Regions from separate parts of the Ruminococcus sp. 1001713B170207_170306_F1 genome, predicted to be linked through region 2. Evidence: riboswitches for the same ligand, from Rfam matches in the RefSeq annotation. Region 2 holds a riboswitch; each other region holds the start of a gene.
What was found. A riboswitch is a leader RNA that binds a small molecule or an ion and turns the genes downstream of it on or off. The one in region 2 is predicted to bind cyclic di-GMP.
Positions count from the first base shown of each region.

Region 1 (6,075 bases), on a different contig from region 2:
GCATTACCAGTATCCAACGATGCTGAGAGAAACAAAGCAGCAGTTGACGTAGGAATCGTATATGGAGTAAGCACTCAGACAGAGCATATGGATGCTTGCAAAGAGGTTATTGACTTCTTAAGCGATGCTTCCCTTTCTGATGGATATATTGCAATTGTAACCGAGAAACCAGGTTCTGCACCGGCTTCCCAGGATTTCACAGTTAATTATGATTCTGCATCTACAAACGATTATCTGGAATATGCAAACAGCGGAAACGTAATTCCGTGGGTATATCAGCAGTATGTAAACGGATTTGATGTTATCTCCGGAGATATCTTCCAGGGTTACATGGCAGACGCTGCTGACAAGGATGAGGTAATTTCCGAGCTTGACGCAGCATATCTTGAATATCTGGATCAGTAAATAAGAGGAAATGCTGACCTGCGATTCCCGGGGGGAGCACCCCCCCGGGAATCTTTTTAATGGAAGATTTATCGTGATATCTGTATAAGCAGATGAGCCTTTTAGAAAAAGAAAGAGAGGATAATATGTCATCTTTATATAAGAAAAACAAGAAATTTTATCTTCTGCTGATTCTGCCTGCTTTGCTTTTGTATTCCTTTGCAATGCTGGCACCTCTGTTTGGCGGAACCATTCCATATTCATTCCTGAAATGGAATCTGATGTCCGGGAAAAAAGCTTTTGTGGGATTTGACAATTATGTAAAATTGTTTTCCGATGCAAAATTCTGGACTTCCTTTGGATTTAACCTTTTTGTTGGTGCGTTCACCATTATTGGCAGCAATGTTTTTGGATTTATTCTTGCTTATTTCCTGAATGAGAACATTAAGGCTAAAGGCGTGGTCAGAGCTATGTTCTTCATTCCAAACATTGTCAGTGCCGTATTGGTATCCTTTATCTGGGTGTTTATTTTTACAAATGCAATGCCTGCACTTGGCGGAGCATTAGGCTGGGACTGGCTGGCAAATATAAGCTGGTTCGGAACTCCGTCAATGGCAACTGTGACGATCATTGTGGTTTCCATTTGGCAGAACATTGGTTTCTTGATGATCATTTATACCGCAGGTCTTCAGACTATTCCGAAGGATGTTATGGAGTCTGCTGAGCTGGATGGCTGCAGCGGTCTGAAAAAAGTTCTGAAAATTGAGCTTCCGCTGCTTATGCCAACTGTCACGATCAATCTGTTTGTTTCTATTTCTGGAGCATTTAAGTCATTCGATATTCCGAACGCAATGACAGGCGGTGGTCCTTACGGTTCCACAATGCCAGTTGCCATGAATATTTACCAGGAAGCTTTCACCAAGTACAATCTGGGCTATGGCTCAGCGAAATCTGTAATCCTGTTCCTTACAGTAGCAGCGGTTACTCTGATCCAGTTGTACTGCACTCGTAAGAAGGAGGTAGAATACTAATGAAAAAGAAAGTATGGCTTCCAACCATTATTATGTTTTTCTTTGGTGTCCTGTTCCTTATGCCGATCATCCTGCTTGTGATGAACGCATTCAAGACACATAACGATATGATCCAGAACTTCCTTTCTTTTCCACATTACCTCTATACCGGAAACTTTACAGAAGCTATAGAACGTCTGAAATTCTGGAGAGTAGTTGGAAATTCAGCATATGTAACCCTGGGAACCATGCTGGTATGTACCATCATTTCCTTTATGGCTGCATATGGAATTGCGCACATCCCTGGAAAGCTTGGAAATGTTTTGTATCTGATGTTCACCCTTGGACAGATCATTCCGTTCCATTCCATTATGATCGCGCTTTCTGTACAGCTGACCAACACAAACCTTTTGAATAACCTGACCGTACTTATTTTCCTGTATGCCGGCTTCCACGGAGCATTTGGTATTTTTACCTACGTTGGCTTTTTGAAGTCCATTCCGAAGGAATTGGAAGAGGCAGCAGCAATTGACGGCTGTGGCATGTTCCGCTGCATGTGGCAGGTAATTTTCCCATTGGTACGCTCCACAAGCATAACTCTTCTGGTACTGTTTTTCCTGTGGACATGGAATGATTTCCTTATGCCAAACCTGTATGTTTCAGACAGTGGTTTGAGAACCCTGACAGTTGCTATTTATATGTTTAAGAGTACCTCCGGATCTGAGTGGAATCTGATGCTTGCCGGAATGACTCTGTCTATGGTTCCAATCATAATCATTTATATTGCAGCACAGAAATATATCACCAGCGGACTTACCGCAGGTGCAGTAAAAATGTAATTGAAAAGGAGAACGGCAGAAAATGGACAATATTAATTTACAGAGAATTGAAGGCTATACAGTTCAGCTGGTAGCAGAGGATGTCTGGGCAATCGATGAGTTCGGAGCAGACATTATTTATCTGGTAAAAGGTGAAAAAAGTGCAGCTGTGATCGATACCGGTTCAGGTTTTGGAAATCTGAAAAAGGTGATCGAAACCCTGACTGATTTGCCATATGTTGTATTAAATACACATGGACATCTGGATCATGTGGGCGGCAATCACGAGTTCGGAAAGGCATATCTGAGTGAAAAAGATTTCAAAATGGCAGATACAGAAAAACTTAGAAGCGGCTGGAAGAAATATGTGGAAAAAACAAAGAAGGAACCGGGATTTTATGGAACAGAGTACATAATTGAAGGTCGTGAGCCTGGAGATTTCCAGATGCTGCCGCTGAGCGAGCATCAGATCTTTGATCTGGGCGGCAGAAGTCTGGAAGTGTTATTCACACCAGGACATACTCCTGGAAGTGTAGTTTTCCTGGATAGAAAAAATAAATTTCTGTTTGCCGGAGACAGTGTAGTGTCAACTCCGATCCTGATTTTTGATACCTATTCCTCAACAGTAAAGGAATATGCAGAGGGATTAAAGAAGTTAGATAAAGAAGATTTTGAGCTTATTTTCCCAGGACATTTTTTACGTCCGATCGGAAAAGCAATTCTTCACGATCTTATCACATGTGCTGATAAAATCGTAGAAGGAACTGCAAAACCGGAGCCTATTGACTTCAGCCATATGTCTTCAGAACCAGCTGTTCTCTACAAATACGGAAAAGGAAATATCGCCTATAACGACAAGCATATTTGCTGATAAATAATTTTTTTACAAATTTTATTGAAAATCATTTGCCATGATATGCCAGTACATATATAATGAACACATTGTTGCATGAGGAGGGCAGTTATGGAGCAGATAACAATTAAAGAGGTTGCGAAACTGTGTGGCGTAGGAGTCAGCACGGTGTCCAGGGCTATTAACAATCACCCGGACATTAATCCTGAAACGAAACAGAAGATTCTGGATATTATCAAAGAGTATAATTATGTACCGAATAACAGTGCCAGAAACCTGAAACGAGCTGATTCAAATACGATCGCAGTTATGGTAAAAGAAATCAGCAACCCATTCTGGGGTGTTATGCTGCATGTGTTGGAGAAAAAGGTTCGTGAAAGAAAATACTGCCTGGTATTGCAGAATGTAGCAGATGATGAAGATGAAGTTGAGCTTGCGCTTCAACTGGAAAAAGAGAAAAAGGTCAAGGGAATCATATTTCTTGGTGGTATGTATGATTATGATGAGTCAAAGCTGAGAATGGTGAGGGTTCCGTATGTGATCGCCAGTTCCGGAAAAACAATTCCGGAGGATACTGGATCTTATACTCGAAGCGCTCTTGTAACAATTGATACAGAGATCGAGAGCCAGAATATGGTTGATTATCTGTGCAGCTGTGGACATAAAAGAGTTGCGTTCATTACTTCCGGAGATGAAGGTCTGGGAAGGTGCCATCTGAATGGCTATAAAAGGGCATTGGAGAAAAATGGACTGGAGTACGATGAGAAGCTTATAGTCCGTTTAAAGCCGGGGAATAGAATTTATACTATTGAGAATGGTTATAACAGTACCCGTGAGCTTTTGGAATCAGGAGTAGATTTTTCCTGTATTTATGCTATTTCAGATACTTTGGCTGTAGGAGCCTGCAAAGCAATTATTGACAGCGGTAAAAGAGTACCGGAGGATTATTGCGTGGCAGGGGCTGATGGACAGGATATTGCAGAATATTATCATCCATCTATTACTACTTTGGAATATCCCAGAGTGGAAACTGCACAGCAGAGTATTCGTACTTTGTTTGACATGATTGACCGGAAAAAGGTGGTTAAACGGCAAATGCTGGCCGGAAGACTCATAGAACGGGAATCTACACGTAAACTGTGAGGGGTGTATGTTACTACCCAGACAGCGAAAAGAAATCTGTGAAATTATTTGAGAATGATTATCAGTTGTTACGGTCAGCTCAGATAGTTTTACAGATTTTTTCATTTTTGTATTTTTTAGACGGATTTTTGTGAATTTTAACAAAGAAAATCCGTTGACAAAAGTGAGGACTTGCTCTATTATAAGAAATGAATAAAAGGCAAACCTGTTGAAAGACAGGGACGCAAAGCCAAGGGTCTAAGGTCTCAGGACTATGACAGCCGGTTGCCGCATTGATATTGATTAGGTAATGTAATATGACAGGAGACGTGGTTCTTCTATTTGTGGCGACCGTTTATTTAATCTGATAAACGGTTTTTTTATTTCCACAAACTGATGGGACTGATAGTTTCCGGATAGCGGCAAGTCAGTTACATTATGGTTCAAGAAAGGTGTGTTATTTATGAAAGGAAAGAAATTAGCAGAGTGGCTCGCAAATAAAAAAGTTGTTTCCAGTTGTGCTGCTATAGCATTGGCAGCAGTGATCGGCGGCGTTTCATTATTCTCAGGAGTAGGAGAAACACCTGAATTCCCCAGTTACACAGATCCGATCATGGAGACTTCCATCATAGAAGATGAAACTCCACTGGCTTCCCAGCCGAAGACTACTGTGAAGACTACCTCCAGTACCAAGACAACTAGGAAGACTGTTAAATTAAAAAAGGCTTCCAAGAAGAGCTATACCAAGAAACTGAAAACCAAAACAAAAGTAACCAATAAAACAAATAAATCCGGTAATACAACAGTAGATACCAAGACAACCGTTGTTACCAAAGCAACAGCGAAATACACCAAGAAATCCAAAAAGAAAGTTGTTACATCCAAGATCACAACAACTGTTCAGACAACAACTACACAGCAGGTATCAATTGACAATGAGACCGCTGTAAGCACTACTTCTTCTGGTACTTCTGCTGCCCAGGTAACTGCAGCAGCAAACTCTTCACAGAACCAGAGCAAACACGAGGAAAATGTAGCAAGTGTTGCAGGCAAGATGGACAATCGTGTAATTGCAGCATATCAGCAGCTGGGATTTAAGCTTGTTGTTGATCCATCCGTCAACTATTCAGGATATTTTGATGCAAGATCAAGATCTATTACAATGAAGCAGATCGATGATTCTGTTTATCATGAGTTGGGTCATTTCCTTGCATTTATCGCAGGAAATGCAGATAAGACAGCAAGCTTCCAGAGCATTTTTGCAGCTGAGAAGGCAAATGTTACAGCTTTTAATAAAGCCTATGTAACACAGAATGCTTCCGAATATTTTGCAGAATCTGTTAAGGATTACATCCTGAACAATGCTTCCTTGAAGAGTAGCAGACCACAGACTTATGCAGCTGTTCAGAATGCACTGAATCAGATTACAGATGCACAGATCGCTAAGATCCAGAAGATTTATGGAGCGTTCTGGAACTAATGATTTTAAAGATGACCGGCACCCGGAGAAATATCTCCGGGTGTTTTACTGTGGATACCACAGGCGCGGGAAAATAGTGTTTTATAAAAAGGTAAGTGACAGATAGTACTTACCTTTTTGTCACCGGGAGAGCCGTAATCTTATATATGTCGAGTTACTGTTCACTGGTAACATTCCGCGAGGTGTTTTTTGTGAACAAAATTCACAGAAAACCCGAGAATTAAGTTTGCGCAGCAAACGCTACTTCTTGTGCTTGTCACAAGAAGGTTCGTCTTTCTGTGCATCGCGAAGCGTGTTACTGGTCACGGAGTGAACAGTAACTATGTCGAAGAGTCTGGATATGTGTCGACAGAAAATTCTTGCAATGAAAAACCTTAGGTGTGTATAATACAAAACAAAGGTTATCAC
Region 1 is NZ_JADPEX010000029.1:16,253-22,327, forward strand. Features, by position in the region: gene I4V84_RS15810 (extracellular solute-binding protein) at 1-405, shown strand, start outside; gene I4V84_RS15815 (sugar ABC transporter permease) at 531-1,415, shown strand; gene I4V84_RS15820 (carbohydrate ABC transporter permease) at 1,415-2,233, shown strand; gene I4V84_RS15825 (MBL fold metallo-hydrolase) at 2,256-3,083, shown strand; gene I4V84_RS15830 (LacI family DNA-binding transcriptional regulator) at 3,177-4,208, shown strand; cyclic di-GMP riboswitch class I at 4,397-4,480, shown strand; gene I4V84_RS20020 (hypothetical protein) at 4,651-5,667, shown strand.
Region 1: it holds a riboswitch for cyclic di-GMP, as region 2 does, so the genes downstream of both, I4V84_RS20020 (hypothetical protein) here and I4V84_RS00320 (transporter substrate-binding domain-containing protein) in region 2, are expected to answer to the same signal.

Region 2 (6,075 bases):
CTGCGGGCCAGATATCCGATGGTGTGGAAATGAAGCTGGCGATGTAAGAAAATCTGAGTGGAGTGTTGTTCCTGCGCGTACAGCACTTGCAGAGAGTGTACAGGAAAGAAGCCAGCAGACCGATGATGAGGAATTCAGAATGCGCCGGATTACCAGTGATATGGAAGATCTTGGAAGCAGAAAAGCGCTTGAAGGTGAAACGGATCTGATCTGGTATCCGGCAGAAGTAAATACTTCTATAAGACCTGGATGGTTTTATCATCCAGAAGAAGATGATCAGGTGAAAAGTCTGGAAGAGCTGGTTCATATCTATATTGGGGCTGTTGGAGGAAATGCAACCTTTTTGTTAAACATTCCACCTATGCCAAACGGACTTCTTCATAAAAATGATGTTAAACGTCTGGAAGAATTTGGAAACTGGAAAAAGAAATCTTTTGCTCATAATTTAATGAGTACAGCACATGTTTTTTCGGAAAATGAAGATCCGGCGCATCCGGCTTCTAATTTGACAGAGGATACTTTGGAAGCATGGTATCAGCCTGAAAGCAGTGAGCTGCCAGTAGAGATAACGATTTGCCTGGACGACTCATACAATTTGGGGTATCTGGTATTAAAAGAGGCTGTCTGCTATAGCCAGAGAGTAGAAAAATATGAGGTATTTGTTAAAGAAGGGGAAATATGGAACAGTATTTACACAGGAACGGTAATTGGCTATCAGAAGATCATTCCTGTTAAGGGGAAAAAAGCCAGGGAAATGAAAATTGTTTTACATGATTTCCGTGTACTTCCGCTTCTAACGTTTATTGGGATTTATCCGGAAAATACCTGAGCGGTTAAGTATTGTTTTATATTATTTCATAAATTAAATAAATAATTATTTATAAAAATACCCTTTAGGAGTAGAAATCATCCTAAAGGGTATTTTCCTCTTAAGCGATATACAGGGGAGGGGTGGTAGTTTCTACCTTAAGAGGGAAGCATGTGGCAAGTACAATACCGTATGGTTATCTTAAAGATAAGGATGATTCGAATATATGGGTCAGTGATGAAGAAGCGGCAGCAGTTGTACAGAGAATCTTCCACAGTAGCAGGGATTCTGAAGAAAAGAGAGTATCTTGGTCATACAGTAAACTTCAAAACCAGAAAGCATTTTAAGGAGAGGTAAAGCCGTCTATCTGGTAAAAACTTGCACAGAATGTAGCAAAGATTCAAAGAGAAGAGGCTAACCTGCTTTTGGGGGATATTGAATCATGGAAATGTCAGAGATGATTGCAGCAATGCAGGAGAAAATCAACCGGATGCTGGTTACAGAAGCAAGCCGACAGGAAATATGACAGGAGTGATTTGAAAGTAAATTGAAATGGAAATATGACGGAGAGTGTGATATGATTTCAAGGTAGAAGGACCTGCACAAGGTGGATTACACTCATATGAATTTACGGCTGATACGGAATAAAGAAAACAGGTATAAAAGGATTTTTTTCAGAAAGATTGTTATTATTTTGCCATATCCAGCAGAACAACGTGCATGGCATTGTCCGCATTGTAAAAAGTATTGATGTGGATGGAAGCTGAAGAGCAATTATAAAGTTTTACGACTTGTAGAATATGAAAATGCTGTAAGGAGAAAGAGATGGAATGGTTTGGGATTGTAGCATTGTTGCTGCTACTTTGTTATTCAGCGTATCCGGGAAAAGTAAAGCGTTTGGAAACGAAAGTAAAACGATTGGAGAAAAAGCAGAGAGGAGTGGCATATATGTCAAAGCTGATTAATGATCTTGTAGGAAAACAATGTATTATCAGATCAGAGTTCATTTTTAGTTTTGCGGAAAAAACTGAATTATCCTGCAAGATTATAGATGCAGATGATGAATGGATAAAAATTTGTTATACAGAGAAAAAAGATAAGTTTGCCTTTTTGCCCCAGCCAATGGCCGCACCTTCCCTTTTGAAAAAAGAGATCGTACAGATTCCATTAAAAGATGAAATTCCGGAGCGCCAGATCTGCCTGGTGTATGACAGCCAGCATCCTATGGGAGCTGCGGCAAGAGAACTAAAAAATACAATTCTATTGAATTGATTACATAAAAGAGGTGAAAGCGGAATGAATCCATATGTATCAGTAATCTTGACAATAGCAGTATGCCTTTTGCTATTTGTTTTATGGATTATATATGAAAATTATAAAAATAAAAAGCGTATCTTGACTAAAATTCGAAGAAACTGGGGGAAGCCGTATACCAGACAATATGAGCCTGGTGACATTGAGCAGATTTCCCATTATTTTAGACGAAGAGAAAAAGAAGGTTTCGCAATAGATGATATTACCTGGAATGATCTGGATATGGATCGCCTTTATAAGATGGTAAATCAGACGATTTCTTCTCCTGGGGAAGATGTGCTTTATGATATGATGCGAAGACCTGTATTTTCTCAGGCTGAAATAGACAAAAGAGATGAGTTGATAGATTTTTTTTCCCAACATGAAAAAGAACGGGAGCATATGCAGCTGCTCCTGTCGCAGATTGGAAAAACGAGATTAGGTTCTTTGTCGGATACGGTATTGGCTCTTAAAAGTTCTTCTGAGGTAAAAACAGGAATCCATTGGTTTATGTTGATACTGCTGGTGTTGAATGTTGCAGTGCTTTTACCTGTGAAGCCAGTAGTTGGCTTTTTTTGCTTCATAGTCTTAATGATAACAAATATTACAATTTATTATGCAGGCAATGACCGAAAATTAATTGAAGCTTACCTGGATTGTTATGCACACTTGCTTCGAATGTTATCTGTTGCAGAAAAAATAAAGAATGTGCAATGGTCAGAAACAAGAAAGCAGATGTCTGCTATTGCAGAAGCCAGAGCGGTGTTTAAGGGTCTTAACCGGAAAGCAATTTTTTTGACCAGTAAAAATACAGATGGAGGAGATCCGGCACAGATTCTTATGGACTATATCAGAATGCTGACTCATATAGACATTCTGGTTTATAACGGTCTTTTGAAAAAAATTCAGGACAAAACGGACTCTATTTTGAAGCTTATTGATAATATTGGAGAACTGGATGCGTGTATTTCCATTGCATCTTTTCGGGAACTTCTTACGCTTTGGTGCAAACCTGAGTTTAAAAGCTGGGAAAGTGGTGTCACGCAGATTGAAATGGCTGTAGAAGATCTGTATCACCCACTGCTTCAGGAGGCAGTTGCCAATAGCTTTCAAGTAGCCGGAGGAACTTTGGTAACCGGTTCTAACGCATCCGGAAAATCTACATTCCTAAAAAATGTTGCAATGAACAGTATTCTTGCCCAGACGCTTGTTACCTGTACTTGTTCATCCTACCAGGCACCGTTTTTGAAAGTTATGACATCTATGGCATTGCGGGATGATATAGAGAGTGGAGAGAGCTATTTTATTGTAGAAATCAAGTCGCTGAAACGAATATTGGAAGAAAGTAAGAAAAGGGAGCCACTTTTATGTATTATTGATGAAGTGCTTCGAGGTACAAATACGGTTGAGAGGATTGCTGCTTCATCCAGAATTTTAAATGCACTTCGGCAAAAATGGGTGCTGCCTTTTGCAGCTACTCATGACATAGAACTGTCGTACATTTTGGATTCCCAGTATGAAAACTATCATTTTGAGGAAGACGTACAGGAAAAAGAGGTGGTATTTTCCTATATCCTGAAAAAGGGAAGAGCCACATCCCGAAATGCGATTCAGCTTTTGGATATGTTAGGTTATGACAAGGAAATTGTAGAGGATGCACGAAATGCGGCATTTAATTTTGAAAATAAAGGAATCTGGGATGCCTTATAAATGCAGCAGATCATGTCTGGAAACAGTAATGTCAATGCTGCGTGGACTTCGGAAGAAGGAGAACAGTTCGAGTATATGTATCGGCTGTTCTTTTTTTAAATTTTTAAGTGTTAAAGCGGTGAGGTTTTTCTTGTGTAAAGTAGAGCAATGGAGTATAATAAAATAGGTTTTTGCATAATTTTAAAAGCTATAATAAGAAAATCGGCAAAACAGACGAAAGTCTGTGACGCAAAGCTACAGGGCCTGTAAAATGGCAGCCAGTTGCATGAACTGAGGTGCACTGTCTGTGAGACAGTGTTTTTTTACGGTGTTATTTCATAGACGTAACAATAATAATTTTATGGCAGGGAATCAGATATGAAAAATACGAGAAGGATAGTTAGGATAGACAGAAAATGAAAGGAAAAAAAGTGATTGCAGGCATTCTGCTTGCGGGAATTTTAGCAGTCACCCTGGCAGGGTGTAAAAACACAGATAACACGAAAGAAGAAACAGAAAAGCCCGTTATTACCCTCGGCAGTGACAGCTATCCGCCATACAATTATCTGAACGAGGATGGCGTACCGACGGGCATAGATGTAGAACTGGCTACAGAAGCTTTCAAAAGAATGGGATATCAGGTGGAGGTTGCCCAGATCAACTGGGAGAAGAAAAAAGAACTGGTGGAGAGCGGAGAGATTGACTGTATCATGGGTTGTTTTTCCATGGAAGGGCGTCTTGATGGTTACCGCTGGGCGGGACCATATATAGCAAGCCGTCAGGTGGTCGCTGTAAATGAGAATAGTGATATTTATAAACTGAGTGACCTGGAGGGAAAGAACCTGGCTGTCCAGTCCACAACCAAACCGGAAGGCATTTTTCTGGACCGGACAGATGATAGAATCCCAAAACTGGCAAATCTGATCAGTCTCGGACACCGGGAGTTGATTTATACATTTCTGGGAAAAGGATATGTAGATGCAGTCGCCGCACATGAGGAATCTGTTGTCCAGTATATGAAGGATTATGACGCAAGCTTTCGTATCCTGGAAGAGCCTCTGATGATCACTGGAATAGGTGTCGCTTTTGCAAAAGATGATGACAGAGGAATCTGTGAGCAGATGAGCCAGACGCTGGAAGAAATGCGTCAGGATGGCACATCCCTGAAAATTATTGGAAAATATCTGGATGATCCCCAGAAATATCTGGAGGTGGATGATCTTGGATATTAAGAGGAAGACAAAAGAAAAACGGATCCAGCTGATTGGAGGTCTGTTTGGAATCTGTGTGGCTGTAGGTTCACTGTTTTATTTTTTCCATGCAGAAAAAACGGAAGCCGAGAAAAGAATGGTAGAGATTGTAAATTATGTCAAAGTGCAGTGTTCCACCTACACCCATTATAATGAATCTTCGGAATCCAAAAGCCTCCTCCGTGCCATTGAAAGTGCCAGACAGATGAGTACAAATATTAAAATGGAGACAGAAAACGGCGGGCAGCTAAGCCGGGAGTTCCTGAAAGAAAACCTGCAGACTCTCTGGGTGGATGGTATCATTGTACTGGATACAGAGGGAAAGACGGACTGCGAATACAGTACGGATGAGTCTCTGACCGATGAGATTACGGAGTATCTGCAAAAAGACATTATCATGGATTTTACCGGATATGAAGAAAGATCTTATTCAGAACGGTTTGCCAGGGAAGACGGATCCTATATTGATATTGCAGCTTGTGCCAGAAAAGATGCACCGGGTATTGTGGCAATCTACTATTACACACCTCCTGAATTTGCCAGAAACTATACACTGACGATACAAGGGCTTTTAAATGGTTATAGTATCCAGAAAGATGGAACGATTATTGTTGCAGACGAGGGGATTGTTGTTGCCAGCAATGATCAGAGCCTGTTGGGGCAGAATACGGCTGACAACGAAGTTGTTCAGGCAATGAAGAGGCATACAGACAGTCAGCACATTTATCATTTGAAGAATGAAGGAACAGGATGCTACGGAATCATGCTGAAGCAGAGGGATTACTATATTTATGCATATCTTCCGGATACAGAAGTGTTCCATAATCTTCCATTAAGTGTGATAAGTGTTATTTTTCTTTATTTTCTGATGTTCAGTATATTCTGGTTCTGGACATACAGAACCAATCTGGCACACCGAAAACAGGAACAGGAAAAAGATGAAAAATATAAAGAAGAACTTCTGATAGCAGCAAAAAAGGCAGAAGCAGCCAATGAGGCAAAAACAGAGTTTCTACAGCGAATGAGCCATGATAT
Region 2 is NZ_JADPEX010000001.1:66,536-72,610, reverse strand. Features, by position in the region: gene I4V84_RS00340 (alpha-L-fucosidase) at 1-829, shown strand, start outside; partial or broken gene I4V84_RS00335 (recombinase TnpX) at 973-1,162, shown strand; gene I4V84_RS19745 (hypothetical protein) at 1,634-2,080, shown strand; gene I4V84_RS00325 (DNA mismatch repair protein MutS) at 2,204-3,811, shown strand; cyclic di-GMP riboswitch class I at 4,005-4,080, shown strand; gene I4V84_RS00320 (transporter substrate-binding domain-containing protein) at 4,207-5,022, shown strand; gene I4V84_RS00315 (ATP-binding protein) at 5,006-6,075, shown strand, end outside.

Region 3 (6,075 bases), on a different contig from region 2:
GAAAAAGATCAATGCGAAAAAGAAATTTGCAATCGGTGCAGCCCTGATCGTAGAATTGATGGTCTGTGTGCTCCAGGGGCTGCACCACACCTGGCTGATCAGCGGAATGGGAATCACGCTGATGACCCTGACTTTTTACCTGACCTTGGAGAACCCGGACATTATCCGCGCAGAGCTTACAGAACAGAAGATGTCCATGCTGTACCTGAAAAGCCAGGTCAATCCCCATTTCCTCTATAATACCCTGGATACCATCCGGATCCAGGCAGAACTGAACCGAGATAAAAAAGTGGCGGACCTTCTCATGCATCTGTCAGATTTTTTCAGGATGAGCGTAAAGGTTGACCGCCAGATGGTAGAGCTGGATGATGAGCTGGATCTGCTGGATGCCTATATGGAACTGATGTGTTACCGGTATCCGTCCCTTCACTGCGAGTACAATATAGATCCAGACCTTGGCGGTGTGCAGGTGCCCAATTTTATCCTTCAGCCCCTTGTGGAGAACAGCCTGCTCCATGGTCTGAAAAACAAGGGATATAAAGGGGCGGTTGTAATTTCTGCCCAAAAATCGGGAGAAGATATGCTGGTTACAATTATGGATACCGGAAGTGGGTTTGCAGAAGGAAAAAAAGAACAGGTAAACAGTCTGCTTACAAATTATGCGAAGCAGGCGGCAAAACTGGAGGGGAACAGTATCGGGATCCTGAATGTACAAAAAAGGATCAAGTTGCTGTGTGGACAGAAATATGGATTATGGTATGCAGAGAATGAAAAAGGCGGTGTGACAGCGCACCTGCTTTTGCCATGTAAGGAGGCGGGGAAATGAAGAAAATGCGTGTGGTTCTGGTGGATGATGAGATCATGATCCGGGAAGGCTTTAAGAAATTGTTTAACTGGGAAGAGCACGACTGCCAAGTGGTGGGCGAGGCTTCAGACGGCATGGAAGCACTGACCGTAATAGAGGAACTGTTGCCAGACATTGTGATCATGGATATCAACATTCCAATCATGAACGGTCTGAAAGTAATCCAGACCTGCAGGCTCCGTTATCCGGACATGGCATTTATTATTGTATCTGGCTATGATGATTTTTCATATTGCAGGGAAGCGTTGCGGATGCAGATCACAGACTATATTTTAAAGCCGGTGAATTATGAGGAATTCGGCTCCTGCATCGATCGACTGAAAATAGCTTTGTATGAAAAGAAAAGGGCTGAAGTCCCGGAAGAACAGCGGAACCGCACTATAAGTGAGGTTCTCCGATATCTGCAGGAGCATCTGGAAGAAGAAATCAGCCTGAATATACTGGCAGACGAATTTCATCTCAGCCCAGCCTATATCAGCCAGCTTTTCAAAAACGAGATTGGAGTAAATTTCTTATCCTACCTGACTAGTAGCCGTATGGAAAAAGCTAAAAAGTTACTGATCGCCACCTCTCTTTCCATAGGCGAAATTTCTGTCCAGTGCGGGTATGGCGATTATAGAGTCTTTACAAAAGCGTTTAAGAAGGCAGAAGGCTGTACGCCATCTCAGTACCGCAGGGATTTCTATGAAGAATAAGTATTCTGTCTGCTATTAATTTTTAAGAAGCCTGTGTCTATGTAAATTAACTTTTATCTAAAAAATTGACACAAACTGATAGAAAATGAGCCTATTTAAGTATCGGCTCTTCGTGTAAGATAATATCCAGTAAGGAACCTCTTTTGTTTTTTATCAGATGAACCAGATAGGGGAATCTGATAAAAAACAGGATATTGAGGAAATAGGAAATGAAAAGTGAGACGCTAAGACGCAGTACTGATTTATAGGAAGCAGTTACTGCGTCTTTTGTTTTACTCAAAAATGAACAAATTAGTAGATTGGAGCAAAGAAAATAAGACGTGAAAAAGTAAAATGGAAAAAACTAGAGCATGTATCAGTCAGATTTACAAAATGAAACATCAAAAGTGATAATAAAGGAGTTGAAAGAAATGTTTGACAGGATTGATTTCCACGTCAGGGAACCGGAAGCAGGAAATTCCCACATCCCTGCATGGGCAAAAGAAGAACATATGGAACAAAGTGTTTCAGAAAAAGAACTTTGGAGTTATGAAAACAATAAAAAACGAGGAGACAAGATCATGAAAAAGTCAGTATTGTTATTAATTTTAACAGCCATGGTCATTACAGCAAGTGCCTGCGACGGATCTGATGTAACAGGTACCATGACGATGAACAGTAGTGCAAAGCAGGAGGCGAAAAGCACAGAGGCTTCTATAGCTGGGAATGAAACCTCCCAAAATACCACAACTACCTCTTCTGCCGTTACAGAACTGGACAATATGCTGAATGAAATCAACACGGATGTCCAGCCTGGAACAGCAGGCAGTTCCTTAAAAACTGTAAAAGTGGCAGCCAATCTTCTGGACTGGGGAACCGAAACCAGCCTTAGTCAGGAAGAAATCAAAAGTGAGACTGTCCGGTGGCTTTCGGATAAAGGAAACGACGAACAGGCGGAATTTTCCCAGAAGATAGCAGATGTATATGATGCATACCAGGAACTCCTTGGGGAGAATGCTGAAGAACTGCTTTCGTCAGCTGGTTATACTGGCAAAGGGTATCCATGGGGCAGCTCAAAAGTTGAGGCAATTGAAACTATCAAAGATGTGGTACAGCTTCCTGAGAATCGTGAGGATGTTGTAGCGATGGAACCTACAGAAACAGATGTGACGAGCAGTCAGGACAACCAGGATGGACAGTCGGATGCCGGGCAGTCATCTGATGGTAATTATCAGTCCCAGACAGATCAAACCGACTTCCCAGGACCAGATACTGCCATGCTTGTAAATCTGAGGGGTGATACCACAACGGTTTATAAACTGGCTGATGGAAGATATATGGACCGGACCAATACGGTATATACCTTTGATGGCGTTGACACCTGGATCGATGAATCCGGCGTAGAGTGGAATGAAACAGTCCAGACCTCTGAAGCAGAGGAAAATGTACAAGATCCTTATGATCTGTACTCCTGGGATCCGGAAACCGGAACCTATATCCCATATCAGCAGTCAGACGGAAATGGAGAGCCAATCGGAAGAGGAAATGGCTGGTACTATTATGATGACGAAGCCGGAACTTATATACTCTGGTAAAAAAGCGTGAAGGATATCCATGAGGCTGAGGATCTGATTTGGATGTAAGGACTGATTAGAATAAGCACAACGAGTCGGAGGTCACGGGTAGCAAAGTGGCTTCCGGCTTTTTTTGGCATTAAGGCGGTGATGTTTTCCTTGTGTAAAGTGGAGTGAGAGAGTATAATAAAATCAGTTTTTTGCATAATTTTAAAAGCTATAATAAGGAAATCGGCAAACCAGATGAAAGTCTGGGACGCAAAGCTACAGGGCCTGTAAAATGGCAGCCAGTTGCATGAAATGAGGTGCACTGTCTGTTTGGCAGTGCTTTTAATTTGTATATCTAAAGATATTATTCGAGAGGGACATGTTTATGAAAAAGTTGAACGATGAGGATATACAGGCATATTTTCTGGCTGGAAACTCCGGATTCTGGAAAGTAGAGTCTGAAGAAGGAAAAAAGACAAGACTGTATACAGATGAAATCACAGACGAACTGTTTGGAATTACAGAAGATCTGTCTCCGGAAAAATGTATGGAGTATGTGGCAGAACATATTTATCCGCAGGAGAGGGAGTGCTTCTGGGATTACATGGAAGAACTGAAAAGCCATGAATCAGAAGCTGTTTACCGTTATATGCATCCTGTAAAAGGAGTCATTTATATACGCTGCACAGGAAGGAGAGTCTCATCTCCAGACAACATGATCAGGCTTGTGGGTTACCATCTGGAAGCAGGAAATATTGTCCATTTTGAAAAAGAAAAACTTCTGGAGAACCGATTGCTGCAACAGAACCAGCAATTAAAGGATGAAAATAAAAACCAGATCTTTTATTATAAAGAACTTCTGGATACGATAAGTGTTGGAGTGCTGTCCTATACCTTGCCAGAGCATGAGATTGTCCATATGAATGCAGAGGCTATGCGTATCTATGGAGTGGAGACAATTGAGGAAGCACAGGAAAATCTTGGCAGACTCATAGGGGCTGTGTCCTATTTAAATCAGAATGTAATTGAGAAACTGATGGATATGCGGTACCATGACGGAGCTGTTTCTTATGAATGTGTAATCCCTGACAGAAAGGGACATCTGACACCGGCGATTGCGAAAACGGAAATTTTTTATACATCAGACGGGAAAAAAACAATACTAACCACATTCCTTGATATTTCTGAAAATGTTACTCTGAAAAAATCACTGAAAGAAGCACAGGAAAGCAATGCGGTCATATCCGCAATTTCAAAGATTTACTGGACGATTTATTCTATGGATCTACGAACAGACAGTTTTGAAGAAGTAGTCGGGGGCGAGGTGATGCATCGGTTGACAGGTAGTCACGGATGTGCTTCAGAAGCATTTCGTACCGCACGGAAAAGTGTTGTTTCCAGAGAGGATCAGAAATCCATGCGGGAGTTTTTTGATGTTACAACGCTGGCAGACAGACTGCAGCAGGAAGAAACGGTTGCGAGAGAATATCTTGCTGCAGATGGGCACTGGCATATGGGACGATTCATTGTGAAGCAGCGTGATGCAAACGGAACTGTTACGGAGGTGCTTTATGTAGCACGTGACATTACGGGAGAAAAAAAGCAGGAGTTCGAATATCAGGAACAGTTAAAAAAGATCGCTCAGGAAGCGGAAAAAGCGAATGTTTCAAAAACAGATTTTCTCAGACGAATGAGTCACGATATCCGAACTCCAATCAATGGAATCCGTGGAATTACGCAGATTGCAAACCATTTTCCGGGAGATCTGGAAAAACAACAGGAGTGCAGAGATAAGATCTTGACAGCATCTGGATTTCTTCTGAATCTTGTGAATGATATTTTGGATATGAATAAAATGGAATCCGGAACATTGCAGCTGGAAGAAAAAACTTTCGATTTACGCAAGGTACTGGGAGAATCGACCGGTATTGTTGAGATGCAGGGACATGAAAAGGGAATTTCATTGAACGTGGGAACTGTCAATATCATACATAATCAGCTGGTCGGAAGTCCTCTTCATCTTCAGCAGATCCTGCAGAATATAGGAAGTAATGCAGTAAATTATAACCATGTGGGTGGTAAGATTATTGTTGGCTGCCAGGAAATCAGTTCAGATGACCGGACCGCAGTATTCGAATTTACCTGTACAGATAATGGAATTGGGATGAGGGAAGAGTTTCAGGAGCATTTGTTTGAACCTTTTACACAGGAAAACAGACTGGAACAGAAAGCAAATATGGGAACTGGTCTGGGAATGACGATTGTCAGCCAGTTAGTAAAGCTGATGGGAGGGCAGATTTGTTTTACCAGTAAAGTGGATGAAGGAACTTCATTTGTGATTACATTGCCGTTCCAGATTTCCTCAGACAGAGAATTAAAAATGCCAGAATCATCCGTTGAGAATGTTTCACTGAAAGGGAAAAGAGCACTTCTTGTTGAAGATAATGAATTGAATATGGAAATCGCACAATTTATATTGGAAAATGAGAACATGCTGGTTCGCTGTGCATGGAATGGAAAAGAGGCAGTGGATATTTTTGCCCGAGCAAAGCCGGGAGAATATGATCTGATATTAATGGATATCATGATGCCGGTTATGGATGGCCTGGAAGCAGCAAGACAGATTCGTGCAATGGATCGTCCTGATGCAAAACTTATCCCTATTGTAGCCATGTCTGCAAATGCTTTTCAGGATGATGTGGAGCGCAGCAAAAAGGCAGGAATAAATAAACATATTGCAAAACCATTGACGGGGGAAAGTGTAATCAGGGAGATTAAAAGTATGCTATAGATCAACGAATCCGATATAAACATCTTGTGGGGGATATTTTTCCAACCAATGATGTACCAGTATTGTACATAGCTGGATTCTGTGATTGGTAAGACAAATTCCTACAGAAAAAGAGTCATGACCAAAGAGAGCTAACTAAATCATGTAGATAGCTTATGGCAACAACAGGTTGCTTTTCAAACT
Region 3 is NZ_JADPEX010000038.1:4,892-10,966, forward strand. Features, by position in the region: gene I4V84_RS18030 (histidine kinase) at 1-826, shown strand, start outside; gene I4V84_RS18035 (helix-turn-helix domain-containing protein) at 823-1,560, shown strand; gene I4V84_RS18040 (hypothetical protein) at 1,971-3,134, shown strand; cyclic di-GMP riboswitch class I at 3,337-3,412, shown strand; gene I4V84_RS18045 (ATP-binding protein) at 3,487-5,892, shown strand.
Region 3: it holds a riboswitch for cyclic di-GMP, as region 2 does, so the genes downstream of both, I4V84_RS18045 (ATP-binding protein) here and I4V84_RS00320 (transporter substrate-binding domain-containing protein) in region 2, are expected to answer to the same signal.